DNA from 2 places in the Mesorhizobium kamtschaticum genome. Region 2 is predicted to be linked to the other one. Evidence: riboswitches for the same ligand, from Rfam matches in the RefSeq annotation. Region 2 holds a riboswitch; the other holds the start of a gene.

Region 1 (15,441 bases), 2.0 Mb from region 2:
TCGTGGCGTTCATCGTTGTGCTGTTTGCCATCTACAGCGGTGGTTGGTTCTATCTGGCCAACAGGGTCAGGGCTGAAGCCGACAAGGCGGTTGCCACGCTCAACAAGAGCGGCGTCGAGGCCGGCTGCGCCAATCTCCAGGTCAGCGGCTATCCCTTGAGCTTTACCGTCTCCTGCGACAACCTCGCCTACGAGGACGATGCCAAGAACATCGCCGCGTCGGCAGGCTCCTTCAATGCCGCCGCCCAGATCATCCAACCCCTGTCCCCGGTTGCCAATCTGCGCGGACCGCTCAGAACCTCCGTCCCGGGCATGATGCCGCTGTGGATCGACTGGGACAATCTGCAGGCCAACGTCAAATTGTGGTACCCGCTGCCGCAGCGTATATCCCTGCAGGCCGAGGGCCTGTCCGGCCAGACCGATCCGGCTGACGACACCGATCCGGTTGAACTGTTCAGCGCTGGCAAGGCCGCTGGCCAGTTGCAGCCGAATGGCGGCGATCTCGACTATGCCGGCAGCTTTGGTGATCTCGAGATCGACCCGGATGCGATCGGCGGGCGCGTGCTGCCGGCGCTCGATGCCAGCGGCGACGCCACGCTGAAGAATGGTGTCGCGCTGATCGGCACGCAGGTGAAGAGCCTGCGTGGCCAAAGGATAGAGATTCGCAACCTCGATGTGTCCTCGGGCACGGCGCGGGTTACCGTTTCCGGGCCGCTATCGGTCGACACCGAAGGCCTGATCGACGCCGATCTGATGATCCGGATCATGGATCCGAAGGCCGTGGCATCTATCCTTGCCGGCGCCATACCCGAGCAGAAGAATGCGATCCAACAGGGCTTTGCCGCCCTCGCCATGCTCGGCAGCGAACCGTCGATGCCGCTGAAAGTGGTCAAGGGCAAAGCCTCGCTCGGCTTCATTCCGCTGGGCAAGATCAAGCCGGTGCAATAGCGCGGCCATGGCAAAACCCGTGAGGCTCCTGAGTGTCGGCGCGCTGACGCTGGACACGATCCTGCATGTCGAGACGCTTCCCACGCATCAGGGAAAATTCATTGCCTCCGACGGTGTCCAGATCGCGTCGGGCATGGCCACCAGCGCTGCCTGTGCCGCGCATCGCCTGGGCGCCGACGTATCGCTGTGGGCGAGCGCCGGCGACGATCCCATCGGCGATCAGCTGATTGCCGGTGTCGAGGCCGAAGGCGTCGATTGCACCTATGTCCGCCGCGTCAGCGGCGCCCGTTCGGCACTGGCCTCGATCCTGGTCGACGCGCATGGCGAGCGCATCATCGTGCCTTTCTATGACAGCCTAGCCCAGACCAGTCCCGAGGCTTTGCCTTTCGCGGATATCACGGCGTTCGATGCCGTGCTGGTCGACGTGCGCTGGCCAGGAGCCGCGGCCCTTGCCCTCAAGGCGGCGCACGCCGCCGGCCGGCCGGCGATCCTCGATGCCGACACCGCGCCGCTGGCGGTGCTGGAGCGGTTGCTGCCGCTGGCCTCGCACATCGTCGCCTCCGAGCCGGCGGTCCGCATCATATGCGGACAGGCGCTGGACCTGGAGAGTGCTTGCACCGACCTCGCCTCCCGCACCGACGCCTTCGTCGCGGTCACCGGCGGCGCGGCAGGCACCTGGTGGTTCGATCGCACCGCGCAATCATCTCGTCATGTCCCGGCGCCAAAAATCAAGGCGGTCGACACGCTGGCGGCGGGTGATGTCTTTCACGGCGCCTTTGCCGTCGGGCTGGCCGAAGCCATGCCGGTCGAGCAGGCCTTGCGCTTCGCCAGTGCCGCCGCCGCGCTCAAATGCCAGCGCTTCGGCGGCAGGCTGGGCGCACCGGACCGCGCCGAGACGCTGGCAATGGTCGCGGCGACCTGGCCCAGCTGACAGGTTAAGTTTTCGCGGGGTGTTCTACGGCCTGACGGCCAAAATCGGGCGCGTCGATGTCCTGGCCGGCCTCGATGATCGAGCGACGCACGGCGCGGGTGCGGGTGAACAGGTCGAACAGCTTGTCGCCGTCACCCCAACGGATCGCGCGCTGCAGGAACGCCAGATCTTCCGAGAACCGCGCCAGCATTTCAAGGATGGCGTCCTTGTTGTGCAGGCACACATCCCGCCACATGGTCGGGTCGGAGGCCGCCAGACGCGTGAAGTCGCGAAAGCCGGAAGCGGAATATTTGATCACTTCCGTCTTGGTCACCGATTCCAGATCATCGGCGGTGCCGACGATGTTGTAGGCGATGATATGCGGCAGATGCGAGACGATGGCGAGCGTCATGTCGTGATGCTGCGGGTCCATCGTGTCGATGTTGGCGCCGCAGCGGCGCCAGAATTCCGACAGCCTCTCCAGCGCTTCCGGATCGGTGTCCGGCAGCGGCGTGAAGATGCACCAGCGATTGTCGAACAGGTCGGCGAAGCCGGCATCCGGTCCCGATTTTTCCGTGCCCGCCAGCGGATGGCCGGGAATGAAGTGCACGCCGTCAGGCACATGCGGCTGCATCTGCGCGATGACCGACGCCTTGGTCGAGCCGACATCGGTGAGGATCGCGCCCTTCTTCAGCGCTGGCGCAATCTCCTGCGCCACCGCGCCGGACGAGCCGACAGGCACCGAGACGATGACCAGATCGGCATCGCGAACCGCTTCCTTCGCATCGGTCGTGTAGCTGTCGCCCAGCCCGAGTTCTTCCGCCCGCGCCAGCGTCGCGGCGCTGCGGGTCGAGATGGCGACGTGACCGGCCAGGCCCTCGCGGCGGATGACGCGGGCCAGCGACGAGCCGATCAGGCCGATGCCGACCAGTGCGATCTTTTCAAACATCGGTGAGGTCATGGCGCTCTAGCTTTTCAGGAATGTCGTGAGCGCGGCGACAACGCCGCGATTGGCCTCTTCGGTGCCGACGGTCATGCGCAGCGCGTTGGGGAAGCCGTAGCCTGAAACGCGCCGCAATATATAGCCGCGCGCCGTCAGATAATCGTCGGCCGCCGCCGCTGAATGCTTCTGGTCGTCGGGAAAATGGATGAGCAGGAAATTGCCGACGCTGGGCGTCACTCGCAGCCCGAGCCCGGTCATCTCCTGGCTCAGCCAGGTGAGCCAGGTCTCGTTGTGCGCCACGCTGCGCTCGACATGGGCGCGGTCGCGGATCGCCGCGATGCCGGCCTCGATCGCCGTCGCATTGACATTGAAGGGACCGCGCACGCGGTTGATGGCGTCGACGATGTGCATGGGCGCATACATCCAGCCGATCCGCGCCCCACCCAGGCCGATCTTGGAGAAGGTGCGCGTCATCACCACGTTCTCGGCGCTGCCGACCAGCTCGATGCCGGCTTCATAATCGTTGCGGCGGACATATTCGGCATAGGCCGCGTCGAGCACCAAAAGCACATTGCGGGGCAGGCCGGCATGCAGGCGACGCACCTCCTGGAACGGCACATAGGTGCCGGTCGGATTGTTGGGATTGGCCAGGAACACGATTTTCGTACGCGGCGTGACGGCGGCCAGGATCGCATCGATATCGGCGCGCTCGTCGGTCTCCTTGACCGCGATCGGCGCAGCACCGGCCGACTGGATGTATATCTTGTAGACCATGAAGGCATGTTCGGTGAAAATCGCTTCGTCACCGGGCGCGAGATAGGTTTGTGCCAGCAGGCCCAGAATCTCGTCGGAACCGTTGGAACAGATGATGTTCTGCGCGTTGAGGCCGTGCACCTCGGCGATCGCCTCGCGCAGCCGTTTGGCGGTGCCGTCGGGATAGATGTCGAGTTTGGCGGCAACCTCACGCGCGGCCTCGATCGCCTTCGGTGACGGCCCGAGCGGATTCTCGTTCGACGACAGCTTGTAGACTTTGGCGACGCCGGCGGGTGCGGCGCTCTTGCCGGGCACATAGGCATCGATGTCCATGATGCCCGCGCGCGGGGTTGGACGTGCCTGATCCGGTGTCTGGTTCATTTTTGCAAAATCCGTCGAAAATGCCTCCATCCGGGGCCGCAGCGGAAATACAAGCCATGGCCCGCAATGTCGAGAGGCGGCAGTGGTGCCAGCAGCCGGCCCAGATGCCGGCCCAGACAGCTGGCATTGACGGCAGAGCGAGCGAGTTCTAGAAGGGCAGCGACAGTTCCGTGGTGATTTGGCCGGTCGGCTTGCAGCCACGTTAAACAATTCGCTAAAGGGCCGTTTGCGTGACGTAACCGGCTTTGCGAATGGCAATGCCGGTTTTTTATTGTCCGCGGCCGGCCGGACGGACGCATCGTCGGCGATTTTTCGTCTGATATGATGCAGCAAGTGAGACGAGAATGGCCGCTCTGCGCGCAGGAAAGACCAACAACGAGGCCGACCAGCCGTCGAGCCCGGTGTTGCGCTTCGGGTCCGACAAGCCGCTCAAGCTCGACGCTGGCACGCTTTTGTCGCCGTTCCAGATCGCCTATCAGACCTATGGCACGCTGAACGATGCCCGCTCCAACGCCATCCTTGTCTGCCATGCGCTGACCGGCGACCAGCATGTCGCCAACACCAATCCGGTGACCGGCAAGCCGGGCTGGTGGGAAGTGCTGATCGGCCCCGGCAAGATCATCGACACCAACCGCTTCTTCGTCATCTGCTCCAACGTCATCGGCGGCTGCCTCGGCTCCACCGGCCCAGCCTCGACCAATCCGGCCACCGGCAAACCCTACGGGCTCGACCTGCCCATCATCACCATCCGCGACATGGTGCGCGCGCAGCAGATGCTGATCGACCATTTCGGCATCGAGAAACTGTTCTGCGTGCTCGGCGGCTCGATGGGCGGCATGCAGGTGCTGGAGTGGGCGTCGTGCTATCCCGAGCGCGTCTTCTCAGCGCTGCCGATTGCCACCGGCGCCCGCCACTCCTCACAGAACATCGCCTTCCACGAGGTCGGTCGGCAAGCTGTGATGGCCGATCCCGACTGGCATGGCGGGAAATATTTCGAGCACGGCAAGCGCCCGGAAAAGGGTCTGGCTGTGGCGCGCATGGCCGCCCACATCACCTACCTTTCGGAAGCCGCACTGCACCGAAAATTCGGCCGCAATTTGCAGGACCGCGACCACCTGACTTTCGGCTTCGATGCCGACTTCCAGATCGAAAGCTATTTGCGCCACCAGGGCATGACCTTCGTCGACCGCTTCGATGCCAATTCCTATCTCTACATGACGCGGTCGATGGACTATTTCGATCTCGCCGCCGACCATGGCGGCCGGCTGGCGGACGCCTTTGCCGGCACCAAGACCCGGTTCTGCCTGGTGTCGTTCACATCGGATTGGTTGTTTCCGACCGAGGAGAGCCGCTCCATCGTGCACGCACTCAACGCCGCCGGCGCATCCGTGTCCTTCGTCGAGATCGAGACCGATCGCGGCCACGACGCCTTCCTGCTCGACGAGCCGGAACTGTTTGCCGCCATCAACGGCTTCATCGGCTCGGCGGCGCGTGCCAGGGGGCTCGCATCATGAGTGTCAACGGCAGCCAGCGCGTCGACCTCGAGGTCGTCGCCAACCTCATCCCGCCGCAGTCCCGCGTGCTCGACGTCGGTTCGGGCGACGGCTCGTTGCTTGAGTTGCTGCAGGACACCAAGCAGGTCGACGGCCGCGGGCTTGAGCTGTCGCAGCGCGGCGTCAACGAATGCGTGGCGCGCGGTCTCTCCGTCATCCAGGGCGATGCCGACAAGGATCTCGAATTCTATCCCGACAAGGGTTTTGACTTCGTCGTCCTGTCGCAGACCTTGCAGGCGACCCGCAACCCGAAGCTGGTGCTCGACGAACTGCTCAGGATCGGCGACCGGGCGATCGTGTCCTTCCCCAATTTCGGCCATTGGCGGGTGCGCCTGTCGCTGTTCGTCAAAGGCCGTATGCCGGTGACCCAGGACCTGCCCTATTCCTGGTACGACACGCCCAACATCCATTTCTGCACCATCCGCGACTTCGTCAATCTGTGCGAGGAACTCGGTGCGACGGTGGAAAAAGCGACCGCGCTCGACGCCGCTGGCCAGAAGATCGGCCTGTCGATGCCCTGGTGGTTCTGGAATTTCTTCGGCCAGCAGGCGGTGTTCTTGCTGAAGCGATAGGGCACGGCACGTCTAGCCAAGCACATCCGTAGCCTTGTGCGGATGCTCGACGCCGTCAACGATGATTACGTCGGAGTCCGAATTGTCGGTGCGCAGTGAAAGGATCGCCCGGTAGGCTGGCGAATTGTACCAGCTGTGCACCTGATGCCGGTCGGGAAATTCGATGATGATGAGGTTGCCCGGCCAATCGTTCTCGATCACCTCCACGTCGCCGCCATGAACCAGGAAACGGCCGCCGAAAGGTTCCAGCGTGGCATCGATCTTGTGCAGGTACTCGACGATCTGCGGGCCCATTGTGACTTGGCGCATATGGGCAACGGCGTAAGCGGTCATGACGTAACTCCCTTGTCGATCGAGGCCGATTTGCCGGCCTCGCGAGGGCAATCTGCCGGAGCGGCCATCGCGAAGCGATTATGTCGGAGGTAATGGAATGGGCGCGGCTCAGTCGCGATGAGCCGATCCCTCCTACGGCCAGTCGCAATTGCTCTTGCCTGGCGACGCTGTTGCAATTGGAACGCTAGGACGGGAATTCGTCCTTTCGCGCGGGCCGAATGCCAGCAGGATGGGTGACAGGGGAAGCTGTTTTTTGTAGCGTCACCGACGAATCCAATGATGCGTCGTGGAAGGGGAAGTCCGATCGATTCGATCGCCCTGAAGATCGAAGGACCTGGCCGGAAGCGCATTTTTGCGCCGGAGACGGTTGACGCGATATGACCGGGAGGACGCAGCGCTCGCCCCTTATCACGGTCATCACGCCGACCCACAACCGGCGCGAAACGGTATTGCGCGCCGTCGAAAGCGTCCTCTCCCAGAGCATGCCGAGGCTTGAGCATATCGTCGTCGACGATGGCTCCACGGATGGCACGGAAGCGGCGCTGGCCCGCATTCACGACCCACGGCTGGTCTATATCGGCGCGAAATGGCGCGGCGCCAACGCCGCCAGGAATGCCGGCATCGAGCGAGCGAACGCGCCTGTCGTGACATTCCTTGATTCCGACGACGTCTACCTGCCACATCGGCTCGAACGGACCTTGGCCTGGTTCGATGACAATCCAGCACTTCAGGTGCTGCTCTCCTCATACGTTTCCCTGAAAGGAAATCGAACCACCAATTGCATCAACCGCACCGCCTTTCTGAGCCCGTCAATGCTGGAGCGAGCGGTGGTTGTGCAGACAGCTTTCGTCGCCGGTTCGGCGATAACGGCTCGTCGCGAGGCCTTGCTGGCCATAGGCGGCTATGACAGCGACATCATCCGGATGCAGGACCGGGAGCTGCTGCTGCGCCTCGCCGCCCGCTTTGGCGCGCAATTGTCCGGGGACATCGATTGGACGAAGCACAATTCGCAGAACTCGATTTCGGGCCGCCGGGGCGGCTATGTCGAAGCCTATGCGAGCCTGATGGCCAAACACCCGCATATCGCCCGCCGCTATCCGCACATCCCGCCTTTCATGATCGCGCGGCAGATCATCGCCGATCTTCTCAAGGGCCGGATACCTCAGGCATTTGCCGGATACATGACCAACCGCTCGTCGGCGGCGCTCGGCTATTCCTTGCCGGAACTGGTCAATGGCTATGTCTGTGGACGACGCTCGCGTCGCGACCTCTACAATGAAGTTCGCGACTAGCAGTCGCGCCGGCGTGACAGACGGCGGTTCATCGGTCTAGTTCCGGAAAATAGGGATCCGATAATAATCGCCTGTCCCGTTCACCTTGCAGGCAGTCGATCGGCGGGTCCGCGTCGACGGGAATGACCCCAGCCTTGTCCTGAATGCCGCTCACTTCGAGGATCAGCTTGCGCCGGATGGCGGTGGAAAATTCGGCGGCCGCATAAATCGGCAGCACGAAAGAGCCGGGGCCGCCGGTCACGCACTGCGCATAATACTGGTCGAGATGGCTGAAGGTAGTCGATGGGTTGATCAGGATCGGCAGACCGTTGATGACGATGCCTTTGGCGGTTGCAGCATCACGCGTCGCGGTGACCGGCGGCCCGATATTGTTGGGGCCATCGCCCGATATGTCGATGACGCTGCGTTCGCCGGCGAAATCCGTCCTGTCGAATAGCCCGGCGCCGAAGGCAAGTGCTGTGGAAATCGACGTGCCGCGAAAACTCCGGAACGGGCGCGCCGCCACCTTGTCGGCAAAGCGGTTGGCGCTCTCAGTGCTGTCGATGATCTGCCAGTTGATGACCGCGTCGTCGCGCACCGTGCCTGCCCATTCGAAATAGGCGAGCGCGATGCGGCCCGTATTGCCGGAGCGAACGGCCTGGATGAAGTCGGGATGCCGCAATGCCTCGACATAGCCGGCGCGCTGCAGGGCGAATTCCTTCTCGTCCATCGACAGGGAGATATCGACCGCCAGCACCAACTCGACGTCGACAGTCAGCGCATCCGATGGCGACGCAACGGGAGTTGGCTGGACACAGGCTAGACAGGCAAGCAGGCGCAGAGCATCAAGCATCGCCACCGCCGAATTTGGTTTCTCCGGGAAATCTTCCTTCGCGATCGCGGCGAAATAAAGCTTGCTGCGACAGTGCGGGAAAACAGCCTATTTCTTGCGGCGGGCGGCAGCCGGCGGCGGATCGATGGCGCCAGCTCTGACGCGGGCTGGTTTCAGCGCCGGCGCGCCGGAATCCTTCACGATCGTCAAACCGCGCGGAAAGAACTGATTGTTGTGCTGGCCGCGCCCGATATTGATGATCGTGGCTCCCTTCAGATGCTTTTCCAGCATCGCCAGCACGCGGCGCAGCGCGGGTCCGTCGAACGCATCCATCGCTTCGTCGATGATCACCCATTTCGGTTGCCGCAAGGCGAGCCTGGCCACGCCCAGCAGGCGTTGTTCGTCATCGCCCAATTCATGGTCCCAGCGCCCGACGCGGTCGAGCGACGACGACAGCCGTTCAAGACCAACCTCGGCCAGCACCGCCGCAATGTCGGCATCACTCGCGGGCGCATGTCCGTTCGCGTGATTGAGCACCTCGCGCAACGTGCCGGCCGGCAAATACGGCACGCGCGGCACGAAGATGAGGGTTTCGCCCGCCGGCAGGCCGATCTTTCCGCTGCCCCAGGGCCAAAGCCCGGCAATTGCGCGGAAGAACAGCGTCTTGCCGGCGCCAGGCTCGCCGGTGATCATCACCCGCTCGCCGGGGCGGATTTCGACATGCTGGTCGGAGAGTTTCGTGCAGCCCTCCGGCGAGGCCACCTGGAGCTTCTCGAAGGTCAAGCTGCCATTGGCGTTTTGATCGAAGGTGATGCGCTTTTCGGTATCGTGCAGCACATCGGTTTCATCGAGCGCGATGCGGAAGTCGGCGACGCGCATCAGCGTGGCGCGCCAGTCGGCGATGCTGCCGATGTTGTTGACGAACCAGCGCAAGGAAGAGTGCACCTGGTTGAAGGCGCCGACGGCCATCATCAGCCCGCCGAAGCTGATGTCGCCGGAAAAATAAACCGGCGACGCGACCAGGATGGGAGCCACGACCGTGATCCAGCCATAGGTGTCGGTCACCCAGGACAGGTTGATCTGGGCAGTGAAGATGCGCCGCATCGCGCCCAGCACCGTGCCGAGGTCGATTTCGAGCCGCCGTTTGGCGTCGTCTTCGCCATGGTAGAGCGCGATCGCATCGACATTCTCGTTGACGCGCACCATCGAGGAGCGCAGCTCCGCCTCTCGCGTGTAGCGGTCGCTGTTCAGGCCGATCAGCGGCCGCCCGACCAGCCAGCTCAGCCAGGAGGCGATGCCGGCATAGAGGAACGCAGCCCAGACCATGTAGCCCGGTATGGCCAGCGACCAGCCATTGATGTGGAAGACGAAGCCCGAAGACAGTTCCCACAGCACACCGACGAAAGACACGAGCAGGATGAGCGACTGCAACAGCCCGACGCCGAGATCGGTCGACAGGTCGGACAGATGCGCGGCATCCTGCTGCATGCGCTGATCGGGATTGACGCCGATGGCGCCGGCATTGGCCAGCCGGAAGGCGCGCGCCGGCCGCATCCACTGGTCAATCAGGTCCAGCGTCAGCGCCTCGCGCAGCTTCAGCCGGATCATCTGGTTGAGCCAGGTCTGGCCGATATTGAGCACTAGCAGACCGCCGGCGATCATCGCAAAGACGAGGAGCTGATGCAGGAAAGCCGCCATGTCGCGGCGCGCCAGAGCATCGTAGAAGGGCTGGTTCCAGCTGTTGAGCAGGACCTGGCCGATCGACGTCGCGATGATGACGGCCATGATACCGACCGACGTCCACAGCAACCATTTGCGAACCGGCGATCCCACCAGCGCCCGCTTGATCGTCGCCACCTGATCGCGCAGGCTGCTGGCCACAGCGACCGGCTGAACGGTGGCCTGATTGTCCAGTTGATCAGCCATGTCAGAGGTCCTTGCGTTCAGGTGGAATGCTGAAACCGGATGAAGAGAGCCGACGGCGGCGGTCCCTCAACCAGTCTGTGAGACCAGCACGACAGATAGGTCGGGAAAATGCCGCGCGACGCAAGTTTCCAGCTTGATCACGAAGGTTTCACCTGGCGGGACGGCGCCACCGCGCCTGCGGCCTCGGCCCGGCGGCCGAGCCGTGTCGCGCCATGCGGCGACAGAACCGGCACGAAGACGCGGCGAGACGCGCGCTGGGCGACCGGCACACCTTGATAGAGGCGTTTCTGCGCCTCGACGACGATGACGCCGGAAAAGATCGGCCACAGCCGCCGGCCGGCGCGCTCCAGCACATTGTGGAAGCGCATCATGAAGCGTCGCCGCGATGGCGGGAAGAACAGCGCATCCGACCAGGAAGCGGGCGTGAAATTCGCCTCGCGCAGCAACTCGGTGAGCTGGCCGCGTGAAAAAGGCCGGCCATTGCCGAACGGCGTATGCTCGAAGCGCGCCCAGACACCGCGCCGGTTTGGCACGACGATGACGACGCGTCCCGCCGGCGACAGCACCCGCCAGATCTCGTTCAGCGTCTCGCGCGGGTTTTCGACATGTTCGAGCGAATGGACGAGCAGCATGCGGTCGATGCAGGAATCGACCAGCGGCAGTTCCTCGTCGAAGACCAGCGCGGTCGCCGTCGGCCCCGTCGCCGGCCAGACCACGGCGCCCTGCGTCGCCGGCATGAAGGCGAAGACCCGCTCGGCGTCGGAGCCGAACCGCTCCAGCCAGGGCAAGGTATAGCCGAGCCCGACCAGCCGTTCATTGGGGACCGTGGCCCATATCGACGACAGCGCCATGGTGATCGAGCGCTCGGCGAACCGGCCGAGCGTTGTCGAATAGAAAGAGCGAAGGTCGACGATGTCGGAATGCATGTCAGGGATGTAGCCGTGATATCGGCAGGTTTCAACAAAGGGCCCTGAAGGCTACCGACATCTCCGGGAGTGACTTTGTCATCTCCGGAGTGACACTTGTCATCTCCGGGATGACATCCGGCCTCTGGCGCCCTATGTCTGCGGCGACAAATGGAGAGATACGATGACGGTCGAAATCGAGCAGTTCATGTGCCGCAGCGATAATTTCGGCGTGCTGGTGCATGACCCCAAAAGCGGGCAGACCGCGATCATCGACGCCCCCGAGGAGGCGCCGATCCTGGCCGCGATCAAGCGCACCGGCTGGACGCCGACGATGATCCTGACCACGCACCACCACATGGACCACGTCGAGGCCAATCTGGCGTTGAAAGAGCGGTTCAAGCTGCGCATCGTCGGCCCGGAGGTTGAAAAGGCCAAGATCCCCGGCATCGACGAAAACGTCGAAGAGGGCTCCGTCCTTCATCTCGGCGATGAGCGCATCAAAGTGATCGCCACCCCTGGCCATACCGCCGGCCACGTTTCCTACCATCTGCCGGCGTCGAAAGTGGCTTTCACCGCCGACACACTGTTTGCCCTGGGGTGCGGACGGCTGTTCGAATGCAAGCCGCCGGTGATGTACGAATCGCTGAAGAAACTTGCCGCACTTCCCGCCGATACTGTCATCTATTGCGGCCATGAATACACGCTCGCCAACGCCCGTTTCGCGCTGACCGTCGACCCGACCAACTCGGCATTAAAGGAGCGCGCCGCCAGGATCGAGGCGCTGCGGGCCGACAACAAGCCGACGCTGCCGACGACGATCGGCGAGGAATTGTCGACCAACCCGTTCCTGCGCTGGCACGATCCGGCGATCCGCAAGCATCTTGGGCTGGAGAAGGCCTCGGACGCCGAGGTGTTCGCCGAGATTCGCAAGCGCAAGGACAATTTTTGAGCGTCATGCCAGCCTTCGACCGATGACCAGTTCAGCAGAAATCATCGCGACACTTGGACTGAAGCCGCATCCAGAAGGCGGCTGGTACGCGGAGACCTTTCGCGACGAAGCCGGCGGCACGCGCGGCCATTCGACAGCCATCTATTTCCTGCTGGAACAGCACCAGCTTTCGGCCTGGCACCGGGTCAAGGATGCCGCCGAGGTCTGGCATTTCCACGCCGGCGCGCCGCTGGCACTGTCCATGTGGGAGGAAGGCGCGTCCGTGATCGAACAGGTGCTCGGCATTGAGCTCGCGGCGGGCGAGCGGCCGCAGATCGTCGTGCCGGCGGGCTGGTGGCAATCGGCGCGCAGCCTGGGCGACTGGACGCTGGTCGGCTGCACGGTCGCGCCGGGTTTTGATTTCGCCGCCTTCGAACTGGCCGAACCGGGCTGGAGCCCTACCCCAGCAGGAAACCCAGCGTAATCGCCAGCTGGGCGGCGTAATACAGCACCCAGACGGCCAAACGCATCCAGGCGCGGTGCGGCGAGATGGCGGCTACCAAGAATTTCTCAGTGGCGAGCAGCCCGTCCGATGCCATGAATAGCACCGCGCCACCGATGACCCAGGCGCTGTTGGTGGTCAGCGCCGCCATGCCCATCGCCAGGATTGCCACCACATAGATCGCGATCGGAATACGCAGGCTGGGGCCGACGCGACGCCAGAGCGCGGCGAGCATGACGACCACGAACACCGCCAATGCCAGCGCGATCGCGCCGCGCCACGATTCGACGCCGAGCAGTGCCAACCCACCGCCGCTGCGCAGGAACAGCACGACATAGACGATGTGGGCGACGAGAAAACTCGCCAACCCGCCGAGAAAGGCTTTTTCGCCGTCGCGCGACAGGAAGGCGTCACCCACCGCGCTGAGCGCCAGCGCAACGACCAGCAGCAGCGGGCCGCCTTGCAGCGCCGCAAGCACGGCAAGCATCGCCACCGCAAGCGTCTTTGCCGCCGAGCGGGCGAGGCTCGGTGGCATGCCAAGCGTGAAAGCATAGATCACCGCCGCCACCAGCGAGAAGATCAGCGTCGCATTGGCATTGGCGTCGATGCCGCCGGCAAATGGCATCGTCATGCCCTGGCTCCGCTTTCGGATGCCTTGGCTTCGCTCTCGGCCGCAGCCGGCTTGCGCAGGAACAGCGATTTTGCCGCCAGGGCGGCGCCACCGGTGATGAGCACGCAGGCGGCGAGGATGCGCAGCGACGGCTCGGCGACGCCGGCCGCGATCAGCACCAGCGTCGACAGCAGCGGCGCCGCATAGCTTGCGGCACCCAGCACCTGGATGTTGCCGCGCTTGACGCCAATGTCCCAGGCATAGAAGGCAGCCCCCACCGGCATCAGGCCAAGGCCGAGCACCGCCAGCCATTGGCCGGCGCCGTCCGGCAGCACCGTTTGCTCCAGCGCCAGATGGCAGGCGAGCGACAGCACGGCGGTCGCCGCACAGAACCAGGTGACGATGCTGGTCGGCACCGACGGGAAACGCCGCGACAAAAGCGAATAGGACGACCACAGCACGGCGCAGACGGCGGCCATGGCGTAGCCGAAGGCGTAGCGCGCATCGAAGGCCAGCCCACCGCCCTTGGTGACGATCAGCACGGTGCCGGCAAGGCCGAGCAGCGCGCCGACGACATGGTTCCACGCCAATTTTTCGCCCGGCATCAGCGCCGAACCGAGCACGATCAGCAGCGGCCACAGATAGGCGATCAGGCTCGCCTCCACCGCCGGCGCGTTGCGCAAAGCGGTGAAATAGAAAAAGTGGTAGCCGAACAGGCCGGCAATGCCGATCAGCCAGACCTGTGGCGGTATTTTCTGGCTCTTGTCGGCGGCCGGCATGAACAGCCGCGCGACAAGCCCGACGCCGGTGCCGATCGAGAAGGTGATCGCCGACAACAGGAACGGCGGCACCTTGCCCGATGCATCCGTGAGCAGCGCCAAAAGCGCCCACATGGCGACCGCCGAAAAGCCGATCAGTGTTGCGCGCCCCATTTTTTCTCCCGTGGCGCGCCCTCCTCTGTCTCCGGTGGCGTGCCTATTGTACCGCTTCGAAACGCCCGGCGCTGATGGTCAAGGTGCCGATCTGCGTTCCAACCGTGGCGTGGATCGGCGCATATACGCCGGTTTGGCCGAGCGGCGCAAACGTCACCATCATGCGGCTTTTGTCCTTGAGATAGTTGAGCGCCTTGCGGCCCTTGCGATAGCCCGCAACCGGCTCGAAACCCATCCGGCAGGTGATGGTATCGCCCTTATAGCCCGGCACCGAGATCGTGCCTTTCGAATTGTAGGTCAGCGTCAGGTCGGCGCGCATCTCGCCGTCATAGAATTTCACCGTGCGGCCGCAGACCTGGTCGAGACTGTCGGCATGGATGACGGTGGCGGCCATCGGATCGAGCACCGCAGCCAGGTCGCCCGCGCCGATCGGCACCCAGGCCTTGGGGTCGCGCTTGCCCGGAGCGGGGATGACCTGCGTCGAAGTCACGGCACCATTGGCGAAGCGGATATCGACCACGGATGCCTTCTTGCCGGAGGTGTAATCGGCACGAAATGCCTGCGGCACCAGCTTCTTGCCGGAAATCGTGCCCTTGGACGAGATCGTGCCGCGCGTGTCGTCGAACAGTTTGGCCAGTCCCGCAGCGGTCACGCTGCCTTCGATCACGTAGGCGCCGTTCTCGTAATGGCTGGAAAAGGTCGATCTCGCTATCGAGAGACCAAGGAACGACACCGTGTACTCGCCCTTGAAGGACTGCGGCGAGGCCGCCGACGCGGCGGAGGGCAGGGCGATGGCAAGCGCGGCGCTGAGCGCGTGAGACAAACGAGGCATGGCGGGATCGAATCCTTGATTTTCGACCGGAGGCGGGCGACTCCGGTCTGGCGTGTCCCTATGAGACCGCTTATAGGATGAAATCCGGCCTTAATATGAAATGCCGGGCGCTTCCGTGGCGAAGCCGGAGCTTGACGCCCCGGCGAAATGCAACTATGGAACGCCAACTTTTTCCATAAGGCCGCCTGACCAGAACCGCGCGCCACCCGGCGTGGGCACAAAGGTTTGGCAGGTCCCGAGAGAATTGAAGGTTAGAATTATGTCCCGCACCTGCGAACTCACTGCCAAGGCAGTCCAGACCGGCAACA
Region 2 (15,441 bases):
CTCGCGCCAGCAACGGACATGGCGGCGCCCATGGCGCCAGTAGCTGCGGCAAACTCGTCTCCAGCCGCGGCGCCGTCCGCCATGGCGACGACGCCAGTGGCCATGATGGCCGTGATGCCAGCGACGATGGGAGACCTGCTCCACTTCGACCGCGTCATCGCCTTCGAAGACAGCCGCATCCGGCTTGTCCAGTTGATCCAGAATTCCGTTGCCTTGGGGAATACCGGCAACCGCGCGGCCGGGTCCGACAACTCCAGCAAACGCCACGGCCCCCGCAACGCCCAGCAGTCCAGTGAGAAACAACCGACGTTCCATCAAAACCTCCCGAGTTGTTGACCATCGGTACCTCGTTCCCTCGCCCAAAACGGGCTCCAGCGAGCATGCCGATTGGCCTGAACGCGCGACTGCACTTCTTGTTCCATCACCCCACTTCGCGCAGGATGAAATCGTGCAGCATCTTGGCGGCCGGCGACAGCGCGCGGTTCCTGACCGTGATCAGGCTGTAGGGCCTGACCTCGATGTCGAATTCTGTCTGGACGACATCGATGGCGCCGGCGAGCCCGTCGGGATTCTGGATGAATTTCGCCACCTGCACCGAAACCGGCGCGATGGCGTCGGATTGCGCGACCATGACCAACGTGAGCAGCAGCGAAGAGGTGTTGAGGATGCGGTCCGGCAGCGCGATGTTGCGGTTGAGGAAATTGCTCTCCATCGCCTGGCGCAGGGGGGAGCCACCCGACTGGAAGACCCAGTCATAGGCTGCGGTGTCTTCCAGCCGCACCACACGGCCCCTGGTGAGCGGGTGGCCACGGCGCACGATCAGGCAGGCCTTCTCGACGCCGATCACACGTGATTCGAACAGCCGCGGATTGAGGTCGTCGGGGATGCGCGCAATGATGAAATCATGGCGTGTGGCGATCAGTTCGCGCGCCAGCACATTGGAGGTCTCGACCTGCATGGTGATCTCGATGCGCGGATAGATGCGGCGGATTTCGCGAATCGCCGGCACCGCCAGCTCGATCGCCGGCGCCGTCACGGCGCCGAGAAACACGGAACCGCCCTTGCCTGCCTTGAGCTCGGAAATCTCGCGGTCGACCTCGCGCATCTCCAGCAGGATCGAGCGTGCACGCCTGGCCAGCGCCTTGCCGTAGGGCGTCAGCGTGATGCCGCGCGGCAGCCGCTCGCACAGCTTGACCTCGAGCACCGCCTCCATCTCGGCGATCATGCGCGATGCCGCCGGCTGCGAAATGTTCATGACCTGCGCCGCCGCGCTCACCCGGCCGTGGTCGTCGAGCGCGACGATCATGCGCATGTGACGCAGGCTGAGACCACTGCGCAGCAGGGTTTCGCCATCGCCCGGAGTCTCATCGTAACCATTTGAAACCCCAGTCGGATTCCGTAACGCCGCCATGGTTTTTCCCCGCCTCAGCTCGCGACCCTCTGGCATTTGCCAGCAAGTCGCCACGGCTCATAACATATACCACTTGCGGTATAGCAACCATCAAAGATCGCATTTGACAGTTATGGCAAAAGGGTCGCAACTTTACGGCGCTTCGAGACGTGACGGTCGCCGACGACAAAAAATCGTATCGATTGAAATCAGCGCCTCGGGGCCATGGGAGGATACCGGAGATCGATATGACGGCAGCAGTGCCTTGGCGCTTCTGCACGATTGCGCGGCCCGCGACCCCCGGGGTGCCGCGTCCATCAACCAGGGAGAGTTATGTGAAAATCATCAAGACACTGGCCGCAGTCGCGGCGCTTGGCATCGCTGCCATGACCTATTCGGCGCACGCAGCCGACAAGGGTCTTGTCGGCGTGCTGATGCCGACCAAGACTTCGCAGCGCTGGATCAACGACGGCGATGCCGTCAAGTCCCAGCTCGAGGCTCTCGGCTACACCGTTGACCTGCAGTATGCGCAGGACGACATCCCCAACCAGCTCAGCCAGCTGGAAAACGAAATCACCAAGGGCCGAAGGCGCTGATCATCGCCTCGATCGACGGCACCACGCTCTCGGATGCGCTGCAGAAGGCCGCTGACGCCGGCGTCGTCGTCGTCGCCTATGACCGCCTGATCAAGAAGACCGCCAATGTCGACTACTACACCACCTTCGACAATTTCGGCGTCGGCGTGATCCAGGCGAATTCGCTGGTCAAGGGCCTCAAGGAGCGCTTCCCGAACACCAAGCCGTGGAACGTCGAACTGTTCGGCGGCTCGCCCGACGACAACAACGCCTTCTTCTTCTACAATGGTGCGATCTCCGTCCTGCAGCCGCTGATCGACGACGGCTCGATCAAGATCAAGTCCGGCCAGATGGGCATGGACAAGGTCGGCACGCTGCGCTGGCTGGCGGCAACCGCCCAGGCCCGCATGGACAACCTGCTCTCCGCCAACTACTCGGACGGCAGCCGCGTCGACGGCGTTCTGTCGCCCTATGACGGCCTGTCGCGTGGTATCACCGCCTCGCTGCGCGCCGTTGGCTACGGCACGGCCGCTCAGCCCTGGCCGATCGTGACCGGCCAGGACGCCGAGACCGCCTCGGTCAAGCTGATCATCACGGGCGAGCAGTACTCGACCGTGTTCAAGGACACCCGCGACCTGGCCAAGGCTACCGTCGGTCTGGTTGACAAGGTGCTGTCGGGCGGCAAGCCCGACGGCCTCGACACCAAGACCTACAACAACGACGTCAAGGTCGTTCCCTCGATCCTGCTGACGCCGCACGAGGTCGACAAGTCGAACTACCAGAAGCTGGTCGTCGACTCCGGCTACATCAAGGCCGAAGACCTGAAGTAATCTCGGTTACAAAGACAGGGGTCCTGCGCAATGCAGGGCCCCTTTCCGTTCACGAGCGACCCCGGTATTGTTTCTGCCGGCCTCGGAGGAGCTTGCCCTGATGACGACGATTTTGGAGATGCGCGACATCACCAAGACGTTCCCCGGCGTGAAGGCGCTGTCGAACGTCAACCTCAGCGTCGAGGAAGGCGAGATCCACGCCGTGGTCGGCGAGAACGGCGCCGGCAAATCGACGCTGATGAAGGTGCTGTCGGGCGTCTATCCCTCCGGCACCTATGACGGCCAGATCATTTTTCAGGGCCAGGAGTGCCAGTTCAAAGGCATCCAGGACAGCGAACACAAGGGCATTGTCATCATCCACCAGGAACTTGCGCTGGTGCCGATGCTGTCGATCGCCGAAAATATCTTCCTCGGCAACGAGCACGCCAAATACGGCGTCATCGACTGGGACGCCAACGAGCAGCGCACCAGCGCGCTGTTGAAAAAGGTGGGCCTCAAGGAAGACCCCAAGACGCTGATCACCAATATCGGCGTCGGCAAGCAGCAGCTGGTCGAGATCGCCAAGGCGCTCAGCAAGGAAGTCAAGCTGCTGATCCTCGACGAGCCGACGGCGTCGCTCAGCGAAAAGGACAGCCAGGCGCTGCTCGACCTGCTGCTCGAATTCAAGCGCCAAGGCATGACCTCGATCCTGATCTCGCACAAGCTCAACGAGATCAACCGGGTCGCCGACAAGGTCACCGTCATTCGTGACGGGCGCACCATCGAGACGCTGGCCAAGAAGGACATCTCGGAAGACCGCATCATCACCTCGATGGTCGGCCGCTCACTGGACGACCGCTATCCGCCGCGCGAGCCTCACATCGGCGAGGTCGTGTTCGAGGTGAAGAACTGGTCGGTCCATCACCCGATCCACGCCGAGCGGCAGGTGATCAAAGGCATCGACATCAATGTGCGCAAGGGCGAGGTGGTCGGCATTGCCGGGCTGATGGGCGCCGGACGCACCGAATTCGCCATGAGCCTGTTTGGCCGCTCCTACGGCCGCCGCATCACCGGCGAGGTGCTGCTCAAGGGCAAGCCCGTCGATGTCTCCTCGGTGAGCAAGGCGGTCCAACACGGCATCGCCTACGTGACCGAGGATCGCAAGACCTACGGCCTCAACCTCATCGACCATATCAAGCACAACATCACGCTCGCCAATCTCGGCGGCGTCTCGCGCCACAGTGTCATCGACGACATGCGCGAGCTTGCCGTTGCCAACGACTATCGCAAGAGGACCAATATCCGCGCTTCCAGCGTCTATCAGTTGACCGGCAATCTTTCCGGCGGCAACCAGCAGAAGGTGGTGCTGTCGAAGTGGCTGTTCGCCGACCCGGACGTGCTGATCCTCGACGAGCCGACGCGCGGCATCGATGTCGGCGCCAAGTACGAAATCTACACGATCATCGCGCGTCTTGCCTCGGAGGGTAAGGCGATCGTGGTCATCTCGTCGGAAATGCCGGAATTGCTCGGCATCACCGACCGCATCTACGTCATGAACGAAGGCCGCATCGTCGGCGAAATGCCGGCGGCGGACGCAAGCCAGGAAAAAATAATGCGCGCCATCGTTCGGGGAGAAGGAAAAGCAGCATGAGCACCGAGAGCGCCCCCGCCCCGCAGGGCAATGTCGCCGAAGAGCAGCGTCCACGCATCGCCGTCTCGGCGCTGACAACGAACCTGCGCGAATACGGTCTGATCATCGCGCTGATCGTCATCATGCTGTTCTTCCAGTTCACCACGTCGGGAACGCTGTTCAAGCCGGTGAACCTCAGCAATCTGGTGCAGCAGAACTCCTTCATCATCGTGATGGCGCTGGGCATGCTGCTGGTCATCGTTTCCGGCTATATCGATCTCAGCGTCGGATCGGTCGCCGGTTTCATCGGCGCGCTGGCGGCGAACATGATGGTCATCTGGCAGCTCGGACCGCTCAGCAATCCGCTGGTGGTTTCGATCGTCTGCCTGGTCGTGGGTGGCCTGATCGGCGCGGCACAAGGCTATTGGATCGCCTATCACCGAATACCGAGCTTCATCGTCACGCTGGCCGGCATGCTGATCTTCCGCGGCATCTGTCAGGCGCTGCTGGGCGGCGGCTCCTCGGTCGGTCCGCTTCCCGACGACTTCAAAATGCTCAGCTCCGGCTTCATCCCTGACGTGATCGGCCCGCTGACACTGATCCCGCCGACGGTGAATGCGGCCGGCAAGACCATCATGGGCAGCGGCCTGACGCTGCACATGACCACGATCGTGCTCGGCCTGATCGCCGTGGTGGCCTATGCCTATTTCGGAGTGAGGACGCGACGCAAGCGCGAACGCCACGGCTATGAGGCCGAGCCCTTCCCGCTGTTCATCGTCAAGACGCTGGTCGCCAGCGCGCTGGCGCTGTTCCTGGTCTATGAGTTCGCCAGCTACCGGGGCCTGCCGGTGGTGCTGCTCGTTATGGGCGTGCTGATCTCACTGTTCGTCTTCGTCACCAAGCGCATGACCATCGGCCGCCGCATCTACGCGATGGGCGGCAATCCCAAGGCGGCACAGCTGTCGGGCATCAACACCGAGCGGCTGACGTTGATGGTGTTCGTCAACATGGGCGTGCTGTCGGCGCTCGGCGGCCTGATCATCGCGGCTCGTCTCGGCCAGGCCGTGCCGGCGGCGGGCCTGGGCTCGGAGCTCGATGTCATCGCTGCCGTCTTCATCGGCGGCGCCTCGGCGATGGGCGGCGTCGGCCAGGTCATCGGCGCGGTGGTCGGCGGCTTCATCATGGGCGTGATGAACAACGGCATGTCGATCATGGGCGTCAATGTCGACTGGCAGCAGGTGGTCAAAGGCCTGGTTCTGCTCGGCGCCGTCATCTTCGACGTCTACAACAAGAACAAGGCCTGACAGGAGCAATTCCAGGAAAAGTGCATCGCGGTTTTCCCACAAGAATTGCGTAGAAACAAAATACTTGGAGCGGGTCGAACCGCTCCGGCGAGGCAACGAGGAAGGCATACGGGTCTAGATCGCGATGCTGCCGGCAAATAGTCGGCATCAAGAAGTCCCCCCGGGGATCAAGCCCGCGAGCGCAATCCGGACGAAGAATTTCACCCGTGGCGCGGCGAGGTCCGAGCCGCGCAGGTTGGGGTTTGCCAAGAGGCAACCAGGCCAAGACACATGAGAGAGGATTGATCATGCTGATCTCGCAGATTCTCGACGACGCAGAGACCATCCGTGTCGTTGCCCGCAGCGGCGGCAAGACCCGGATCATCAATGGCGCCCGCAGCGTCTACTCGCTGGCGATGGAGGCTGCCCGCACCGGCGTCGGCCTCATCGCGCTGATCGAGCGCAAGGGACTTGGCGAGACGGTCGATCTCGACGCCGCCTACAAGAAGGGGCGGCTGTTGTCGCCGATCAACCATCCCGATCCGGCGCATCTGCATCTCACAGGCACCGGGCTGACGCATCTCGGCTCGGCGGCGACGCGCGATTCCATGCACAAGAAGCTCAGCGCCGATGGCGAGGAGCAACTCACCGATTCCATGAAGATGTTCCGCATGGGCCTGGAAGGCGGCAAACCCGCCAAAGGCCAGGTCGGCGTACAGCCGGAATGGTTCTACAAGGGCAACGGCACGATGGCCGTGGCGCCGGGTGCCGCACTCCTGTCACCGGCCTTCGCCAAGGACGCCGGCGAGGAACCCGAGGTCGCCGGCATCTATGTCATCGGCGATGACGGCGCCCCCTTCCGTGTCGGCTTCACGCTGTCGAACGAATTTTCCGACCATGTGACCGAGCGCGTGAATTATCTCTTCCTCGCCCATTCCAAGCTGCGCAATGCCTCGTTCGGACCGGAGATCCTGATCGGCGACCTGCCTCCCGACATCCGCGGCACGTCGCGCATCGTGCGTGACGGCAACACGCTGTGGGAAAAGCCGTTCCTGTCGGGCGAAGCGAACATGTCGCACACCATCGCCAATCTCGAACATCATCACTTCAAATATTCGGCGTTCCGCCAGCCGGGCGACGTGCACGTGCATATGTTCGGTACGGCGACACTGTCGTTTGCCGACGGCGTCAAGACCGAGGCCGGCGATGTGTTCGAGATCGAGGCCGGGGATTTCGGCCTGCCGCTGCGCAATCCGCTCGAGATTGAGCAACCGGTAAAGGTGGCGGTCAAGGCGCTGTGACAAAGGGCTAGAATTCGGGGGAAGGAAATGAACCGGATACGGCTTAGTATCGTGTTCACTGGCTTGGCGCTTGCCTTTGCCTGTTCCTCCTTGATGGCCTACGGCGCGGAGCGCTGCAGTCCGAAATCCTATCATGACGCCCGATCGGCAATGACGAGCCGGCTTCTGGCCGCCGGTTACTCGAAGACGCAAGTGAACTTTCTGATGAGCAATGCGGATCGCATGACTTCCGCGCTACGCGCCGACAAACTCGACGGGAATGCCAAGGCCTGCGGCATCGACTCCGCTAAAGCCTATGTTCTCGGATGCCTCGACAAGCAATTGTTCCCCGTGAAGTCCCGCACAAGCGCGTCGCTCGACGACGAGAAACAAACCAAAGGATTTTGGGGCAGGAAGCGCCTGACCGTACGCGAACTCCTCTTTATCGGTGAGTTCCATGGCTGCCTTGGCGCCGCGAGAGAATCTTCTTTCGCGACTGATCGCGGGAACATCCGGATAGCGGCCTCAGCGCGCGGCGCGGAAATGCTTGGAGAGCTTAAGACCCTGGGCCTGGTAATTGGAGCCGAGATCGGTGCCGTAGAGCGCCTGCGGCCGCTTCAGCATATGCTCGTAGACCAGCCGGCCGACGATCTGGCCATGGTCGAGGATGAACGGCACTTCGTGGCTGCGCACTTCGAGCACCGCTCGGCTGCCGGTGCCGCCGGACGCCGAATGGCCGAAGCCCGGATCGAAAAACCCGGCATAGTGGACGCGGAACTCGCCGACCAGCGGATCGAAGGGCGTCATCTCGGCCGCATAGAGCGGCGGCACATGCACCGCTTCCTGGCTGACGAGGATGTAGAATTCGTCGGGATCGAGCACCAGCTCGCCGGCGCCGCTCTTGTGGATCGGTTCCCAGAAATCGACGACCTCTTGTGCCGCACGCTTGTCGACATCGACGAGGCCGGTGTGATGCTTGCCGCGATAGCCGACCAGCCCGTCACTGTCGCCATTGAGGTCGATCGACAGCGCGATGCCGCCGCCCGAAATATTCGGCGGCTCGGTGGCGACCAGCATCTCGGCGCGGTGCAGGTCATGCAACTCCGCCTCTGACAGCAGCGCGTTGCCGGTGCGGAAGCGTATCTGCGACAGGCGCGAGCCGGTGCGCACGACGATCGGGAAGGTGCGCGGGCTGACTTCCAGGTAGAGCGGACCGTTGTAGCCGGCGGCGATCTTGTCGAACTCGTGGCCGCGATCGGTCATGACGCGGGTGAAGATGTCGAGCCGTCCGGTCGAGCTCTTCGGATTGGCGGAGGCCGAAATCTCGGCCGGCAATGCCAGGCTTTCGAGCAGCGGCACGATGTAGACGCAGCCGGTTTCCAGCACCGCGCCTTCGGCAAGATTGATCTCGTGCAGCTTCAGCCGATCGAGCTTTTCCGAAACCTTGTGGTTGGGGCCGGGCAGGAAGGAGGCCCGCACCCGCCAGGCCTTGTCGCCGAGCCTCAGATCCAGGCTTGCCGGCTGGATCTGGTCGGTATCGAGCGCGCGCGCCGACTTCAGCGCACCGGACTGGAACAGCGCCGAAATGTCCTGATCGGGAAGAATGCCTGTCTGCCGCAAGGCTACGCTCCTTAGTCGCTGGTACAAACCTCTTAATGAAGCCGGCAATTGACGCAAGCGCGGCGCGGGTCTAAAGGGTCGTTATCCCGTGGTGATTTGGCCGGTCGGCTTGCAGCCACGTTAAACAAGTCGCTAAAGGACCGTTGGCCGCGAGGCCGTATGGACCGGTTGCGACTTTCGCGGCCGGTTTTTTTGTGTCTGGAACAAAGCAATGAGCAGCAAGAAGCGCAACTGGAAGCCTCAGACAGCCCTCGTGCATGGCGGAACCCTGCGTTCCCAATTCGGCGAGACCTCCGAAGCGATGTACCTGACCCAGGGCTACGTCTACGAAACGGCACAGGCCGCGGAAGCCCGTTTCAAGGGCGAGGAGCCCGGCTTCATCTATTCGCGCTACGCCAATCCGACCGTCGACATGTTCGAAAAGCGCATGTGCGCGCTCGAAGGCGCCGAGGACGCGCGCGCCACGGCATCCGGCATGGCCGCGGTGACGGCGGCCATGCTGTGCAGCGTCAAGGCCGGTGACCATATCGTGGCGGCGCGCGCGCTGTTCGGCTCCTGCCGCTGGGTGGTCGAGACGCTGGCGCCCCGCTACGGCATCGAGGCGACGCTGGTCGACGGCACCGACATCGCCAACTGGGAAAAGGCGGTGAGGCCCAACACCAAGCTGTTCTTCCTGGAAAGCCCGACCAACCCGACGCTGGAAGTGGTCGACATCGCCGCCGTCGCCTCGCTGGCCAACTCGATCGGCGCGCGGCTTGTCGTCGACAATGTCTTCGCCACGCCTCTGCAGCAGAAGCCTTTGCAGCTTGGCGCGCATATCGTCGTCTATTCGGCGACCAAGCACATCGATGGCCAGGGCCGCTGTCTCGGCGGCGTCATCCTGTCCGACAAGAAGTGGATCGACGAGAATTTGCACGACTATTTCCGCCACACCGGCCCCAGCCTGTCGCCATTCAACGCCTGGACATTGCTGAAGGGCCTGGAAACGCTGCCGCTGCGCGTGCGCCAGCAGACGGAAAGCGCCGGCAAGATCGCCGACTTCCTCGCCGAGCAGCCGCAGATCGCCCGCGTCATCTATCCCGGCCGCGCCGACCACCCGCAGGCCGATATCGTCAAGAAGCAGATGTCGGGTGGTTCGACGCTGATCTGCCTCGACGTCAAGGGCGGCAAGCAGGCGGCCTTCGCCTTGCAGAACGCGCTCGACATCGTGCTTATCTCGAACAATCTCGGCGATGCCAAGAGCCTGATCACCCATCCGGCGACGACGACGCACAAGAATTTGAGCGACGAGGCCCGCGCCGAACTCGGCATCGGGCCTGGCACGCTCAGGCTGTCGGTCGGTCTGGAGGACACCGACGATCTTCTGGAGGATATCGCACAGGCGCTGAAGGCCGCGAAATAGAACCAGTCGAAGCAGCGTCGCCCGCGCTGAAGCTAGGCGCGCGACGGCGTCTCTTCCAGTTCGGCGGCCTTGGTGCCGATGGTCATCGCGTTGCCGCGCCAGTCGACAGCGCCACCGAGCCAGCCGCGGGCCCACATGGCTGGAATCATCAAGTCCCGCGCCATCATCGCCGCGACCGTGCGCGGCGACAGGTGCCAGCCCTTGGACCAGGCCAGGGCGCATTCCGGAAGGTAGAAGGCCGCCAGCACGGCGATGGCCGTCAGCGGCAGGCTGACGCCGGCACTTGCCGCCGCAACCAGTGCAAGCACCAGCGGCACCACAGCGCCGGTCAGGATTTCGGGCGCGAAGAACAGCGGGAAGGTAACGCGGCGCAGGCGCGCCCAGCGGGCCTGGCGCGACCAGATCACGCCAAGCCTGCGCCGGCCGAGCGGCTGCTCGAAGGGCGCGGCGACGAGATTGACGCGCAGGCCGAGGCTGTTCACCAGCTTGGTCGCGGCGGCGTCCTCGGCGATTTCGGCGGCCAGCGCACGGATGCCGCCATTGGCATCCAGCATCGGCTTGTTCCACAACATGCTCTTGCCCTGGGCAAAGCCGAGGCCGAGCGCTTCGCCGGCATACTGCCACCGGGCCTGCAGCGTGTTGAGGAAGGCGCATTCGACCTCGGCCCAGAAGCCATCCGGCCGCGAACCGATCGGTGTCGAGCAGACAAGGCCGGTATCCGTCCGCCACGCCGCCATCAGATGCTGGATGTAGTCTCTCGGCATCAGCACGTTGGAGTCGGCCAGGACGACCCAGTTGTGCCGCGCGGCCTCCCAGCCCTTGACGCAATTGTTGAGCTTGGGATTGGCACTGACGCGATCGTCGCCGATCAACAGCCGGGCCGGCACTTTTGGAAAGCAGCCAATGGCGGCACGGATCAACCTGACCACGGGGTCGTCGGCTTGGGCAACGCAGAAGATCAACTCGTAGCGCGGCCAGTCGAGCGAGAAGGCGCGTTCCAGCGTCTCCTGCGTGAACGGCTCGACGCCGCGCGACGGTACGATAATCGACACCGGCGGCGATTTGCCGGCCAGCCGTGCGATCGTGGTGCGCCTTTTCAGCTGTGAAGCGGCGAGCAGGATGCTTGCAGCGTTTGAAAGGATAAGAGCAGTCGAAAGCGAGGCGGCTATGAGAGTGAGTTCCATCGAGATCTGGTCACTCCAGAAGAGACGGCTCGCATCGTGGCCGTTTTCAACAGTTCGACAGAGCGCCGAGTCGCCCGGTGCGTGTACACCACCATTGTCGTGTGTCACTTAAATGACATTCTTTGCCGGCACCTGCCTTTCAAGACCAGGCGCGACAAGACGCGCACGTTGACCTGCTCGCCAGGAGCGCCGAAAGGTATCGGATTGTTTTGGAGCCGCTTATGTACCGCGCCGTCACGCGCAACATCGAAGTGCAGGTCAGGCCGTTTTACCTCGAGGACCGCTCTGATCCTTCCGAGAACCGCTATGTCTGGGGCTATCAGATAACGATCGACAACCAGTCGGACGAATTCGTGCAGCTTATGTCGCGTTATTGGCACATCACCGACGGTGCCGGCCGGGTCGAGGAAGTGCGCGGCCCCGGCGTCGTCGGCGACCAGCCCGAACTCAATCCCGGCGACAGCTATCAATACACGTCCGGCTGTCCGCTCTCGACGCCGTCAGGCATCATGGTCGGGCGCTATACGATGCGCAACAAGCGGGGCGAGACTTTCGATATCGCCATCCCGGCGTTTTCGCTGGATCTGCCGGGGACGAGGCGGACGGTGAATTGAAATAGTCTGGCGATTAGCGAAGTCCTCCCCGACAGCGTCTTTCTCCCCGTCGCTATACGGGGAGAAATGCCCGGCAGGGCAATGAGGGGCGGCGCCGAGCCCAGAAGATTATCTCCCATGCACGACAACGTCTGAGTGGTCCACGCACGGCTATTCGCCAAAGTTCGCGCTGCCCCTCATCCACCCTTCGGGCGTTCGTCGTTTGAAAAGCCAAGCAATTGGCTTTTCATCCGCCGTGCGGACCACTCCTCACCTCCCCGTGAACGGGGAGAGGAAGCTTCGTCATTGCGCCGCGAATTCCGCCGGATCGAAGTCGTACTGCGTCGAGCAGAATTCGCAGGCGACGTGGATGCCGCCATCCTCGGTGCTGTCCTTGATCTCCTGCGCGGAAAAACCCTCGAGGATACCGCGGATCTTGTCGCGCGAGCATGAGCACTGGTCGGCGACGGGGACGCCGCCGAAGACGCGCACGCCATGCTCGTGAAACAGGCGATAGAGCAGCCGCTCGGCGCCGATCGTCGGATCGATCAGCTCGGTCGGCTCGATGGTGCCGAGCAGCGCCAGCAGCTCCTGCCAGGAATTGTCGGCCGGATCGTGGATCTCCTCGCGCGGATCGCCATCGCCGCCGGGCAGGTCCGGAACGCGCATGCGCTCGGGTGACTGCGGCAGGAACTGCGCCAGGATGCCACCGGCGCGCCACTGTTCGCGCGCGCCGCCAGGACCCGGCGTCAACAGCTTGGCAACCGAGAGCCGGATATCCGTCGGGATCTGTTCCGACTGGCGGAAATAGGTGCGCGCCGCGTCCTCCAGCGTTTCGCCGTCGAGCTGGACGATGCCCTGATAGCGTTGCGTATGGGCGCCCTGGTCGATGGTCAGCGCCAGCACGCCGCTACCGAGCAGCGTCTGCTGGGACGTTTCGCCCGCCGAGACCAAAGCCTCCAGCCGGTCGGCGTCAAAGCGTGCATAGGCGCGCAACGCCGAGGGCGTGGAGAAATCCGCCACCAGCATGTCAACCGGCCCGTCGGTGCGGGTCTGCAGGATGAACTTGCCCTCGAATTTGAGCGAGGTGCCGAGCAGCACCGTCAGCACACAGGCTTCCGCCAGCAGACGGGCAACCGGCTCGGGATAGTCGTGGCGGCTGAGGATGGCGTCGAGCATCGGCCCGAGCTGCACGGTGCGGCCGCGCACGTCGAGCGGGCCGACCTCGAACGGCACGACATGATCGTCGCCAGCATAGCCGAACTCGCCGAGTTTGGGGTGATGTTCAGTCACTTGATGCGTTTCCAACATGACAAAGCTCCAGGGCGCGGCCATGCGACCCGGAGAGGCACATGCGTCCAAACGCGCTTGATTTGCGTGATGCGGCGCAGATAGGCATCGCGCGCCCGCAGATCAAGCGCCCAGACACTTCAAGCGCCCCGACATCTCAAGCCCCAAGACATCTCAAGCCCCAAGACATCTCAAGCACCAAGACACCAGGCAAGCACCGCCTTCTGGGCGTGGAGCCGGTTCTCGGCCTCGTCGAAGACCACCGAATGCGGGCCGTCGATGACTTCGTCCGTCACTTCCTCGCCGCGATGCGCCGGCAGGCAGTGCATGAACAGCGCATCCGGCTTGGCATGCGCCATCAGCTTGGCATTGACCTGGTAAGGCGAAAACACGTTGTGACCGCGGGCGCGATGCTCCTGGCCCATCGACACCCAGCAATCGGTGACGATGCAGTCGGCCTGGTCGACGGCTTCCTCGGGCGAGCGGGTGAAATGCAGCTTGCCGCCATGCGCCTTGGACCAGTCGATATGCTTCTGCGCCGGCTCGCTGCCTTCGGGCACGGCGACGTTGAGGTTGAAGCGGAACCGCGCCGAGGCTTCGAGCAGCGAATGCAGCACATTGTTGCCGTCGCCGGTCCAGGCGATGGTCTTGCCGGCCACCGGACCGCGATGCTCCTCGAAGGTCATGATGTCGGCCATCAGCTGGCAGGGATGGGTGTCGTCCGTCAGCCCGTTGATCACCGGAACGGTGGCATTCTCGGTCAGTTCCAGCAGTCGCTCATGCGAGGTGGTGCGGATCATGATGGCATCGACATAGCGCGACAGCACCTTGGCGGTGTCGGCGATGGTTTCGGAGCGGCCGAGCTGCATTTCGGTGCCGGTCAGCATGATGGTCTCGCCGCCAAGCTGGCGCATGCCGACGTCGAAGGAGACGCGTGTGCGCGTCGATGGCTTGTCGAAGATCATCGCCAGCACCTTGCCGTCGAGCGGCCTGGTGCGCTCGCCGGCCTTGAGGCGTGCCTTTCGCACCACCGCGTCGTCCAGCATGAAGCGCAGGTCGCCCTCGGAAACGGTGGAGAGATCGGTAAAATGGCGAACTGACATCAGCAATATTCCGGAATTACTTCGCGGCGGCCGCGGCGATGGCATCCGCCAGGCCTTTGGCACCAGCGCGGATGCGGTTGAGCGCTTCGTGGATCTCGGCGTCGGTGACGGTGAGCGGCGGCAACAGTCGAATGACGTTGTCGCCGGCCGGAACCGTCAGCAAATGCTGGTCGCGCAGCGCCATGTTCACCTTGGTGTTGGGCATGGCGCATTTGAGGCCAAGCATCAGGCCGGTGCCCCTGATGCCTTCGATGACATCGGGAAACTCGTCGGCGACCGCCGCCAGGCCTTGCTTCATCAGCAATGCCTTGCGCTGGACGTCTTCGAGGAAGCCGTCTTCCAGCACCACATCGAGCACGGCGTTGCCGACCGCCATCGCCAGCGGGTTGCCGCCGAAGGTGGTGCCGTGCACGCCCGACGTCATGCCGACCACGGCCTCGTCGGTGGCCAGGCAGGCGCCCATCGGGAAGCCGCCGCCAATGCCCTTGGCGATCGCCATGATGTCGGGTGTGACACCCGTCCACTCATGCGCAAACAACTTGCCGGTGCGGCCGATGCCGCACTGGACCTCGTCGAAGATCAACAGCAGGCCGTGCTGGTCGCAGAGCTGGCGCAGCCGCTTCAGGGACTGTGTCGGCACCGGGCGGATGCCGCCCTCGCCCTGCACCGGCTCGATCAGGATCGCGGCGGTTTCCGGCGTGATCGCCTTCTCGGCGGCATCGATGTCGTCGAAGCCGACCTGGTCGAAGCCTTCGACCTTGGGGCCGAAGCCTTCGAGGTATTTGTATTGGCCACCGGCCGCGATGGTCGCCAGCGTGCGGCCGTGGAAGGCACCTTCGAAGGTGATGACGCGGAAGCGCTCGGGATGGCCTTTGACGAAGTGGTAGCGCCGCGCCGTCTTGATCGCGCATTCCAGCGCTTCGGCGCCGGAATTGGTGAAGAACACCTTGTCGGCGAAGGTGGCATCGGCCAGACGCTCGCCAAGCCGGCTCTGCCCCGGAATCTCGTAGAGATTGGAGACGTGCCAGAGTTTTGCCGCCTGCTCGGTGAGAGCCGCGACCAGATGCGGATGGCTGTGGCCGAGCGAATTGACCGCGATACCGCCGGCGAAATCGAGATATCGCTCGCCCTTGTCGGTAACCAGCCAGGTGCCTTCCCCGTGGTCGAAGGCCAGGGGTGCGCGAGCAAAGGTCTCGTAAAGCGCCGAACCGCTCATTATATGCGTCTCCGGTACCGGAAAATCAAAAAAGCCGCCAAAGCGGCGGCCTTGTGCGGCTTATCG

Evidence for each region. Region 2 has a riboswitch for S-adenosylmethionine ahead of AC0V7N_RS35325 (O-succinylhomoserine sulfhydrylase). Riboswitches for the same ligand answer to the same signal wherever they lie in the genome.
Region 1: linked by a shared signal. The riboswitch ahead of metX (homoserine O-acetyltransferase MetX) and the one ahead of AC0V7N_RS35325 (O-succinylhomoserine sulfhydrylase) in region 2 are both predicted to bind S-adenosylmethionine.

Annotation. Positions count from the first base shown of each region.
Region 1 is NZ_CM149691.1:1,970,454-1,985,894, reverse strand. Features, by position in the region: gene AC0V7N_RS09790 (DUF2125 domain-containing protein) at 1-947, shown strand, start outside; gene AC0V7N_RS09785 (sugar kinase) at 955-1,878, shown strand; gene AC0V7N_RS09780 (prephenate/arogenate dehydrogenase family protein) at 1,883-2,818, opposite strand; gene hisC (histidinol-phosphate transaminase) at 2,825-3,934, opposite strand; SAM riboswitch at 4,095-4,172, shown strand; gene metX (homoserine O-acetyltransferase MetX) at 4,279-5,448, shown strand; gene metW (methionine biosynthesis protein MetW) at 5,445-6,059, shown strand; gene AC0V7N_RS09760 (DUF1330 domain-containing protein) at 6,072-6,392, opposite strand; gene AC0V7N_RS09755 (glycosyltransferase family 2 protein) at 6,770-7,684, shown strand; gene AC0V7N_RS09750 (DUF1194 domain-containing protein) at 7,713-8,516, opposite strand; gene AC0V7N_RS09745 (ABC transporter ATP-binding protein/permease) at 8,604-10,421, opposite strand; gene AC0V7N_RS09740 (class I SAM-dependent methyltransferase) at 10,559-11,347, opposite strand; gene gloB (hydroxyacylglutathione hydrolase) at 11,511-12,278, shown strand; gene AC0V7N_RS09730 (cupin domain-containing protein) at 12,301-12,741, shown strand; gene AC0V7N_RS09725 (lysoplasmalogenase family protein) at 12,716-13,390, opposite strand; gene yddG (aromatic amino acid exporter YddG) at 13,387-14,301, opposite strand; gene AC0V7N_RS09715 (DUF3108 domain-containing protein) at 14,345-15,133, opposite strand; gene rpmB (50S ribosomal protein L28) at 15,393-15,441, shown strand, end outside.
Region 2 is NZ_CM149691.1:7,180,863-7,196,303, forward strand. Features, by position in the region: gene AC0V7N_RS35285 (hypothetical protein) at 82-336, shown strand; gene AC0V7N_RS35290 (LysR family transcriptional regulator) at 422-1,411, opposite strand; partial or broken gene chvE (multiple monosaccharide ABC transporter substrate-binding protein) at 1,726-2,795, shown strand; gene mmsA (multiple monosaccharide ABC transporter ATP-binding protein) at 2,893-4,425, shown strand; gene mmsB (multiple monosaccharide ABC transporter permease) at 4,422-5,708, shown strand; gene araD1 (AraD1 family protein) at 5,996-6,988, shown strand; gene AC0V7N_RS35315 (hypothetical protein) at 7,223-7,426, opposite strand; gene AC0V7N_RS35320 (2'-deoxycytidine 5'-triphosphate deaminase) at 7,493-8,587, opposite strand; SAM riboswitch at 8,666-8,743, shown strand; gene AC0V7N_RS35325 (O-succinylhomoserine sulfhydrylase) at 8,799-9,989, shown strand; gene AC0V7N_RS35330 (ceramide glucosyltransferase) at 10,022-11,173, opposite strand; gene apaG (Co2+/Mg2+ efflux facilitator ApaG/CorD) at 11,395-11,787, shown strand; gene AC0V7N_RS35340 (Hsp33 family molecular chaperone) at 12,070-13,101, opposite strand; gene argF (ornithine carbamoyltransferase) at 13,248-14,159, opposite strand; gene AC0V7N_RS35350 (aspartate aminotransferase family protein) at 14,176-15,375, opposite strand.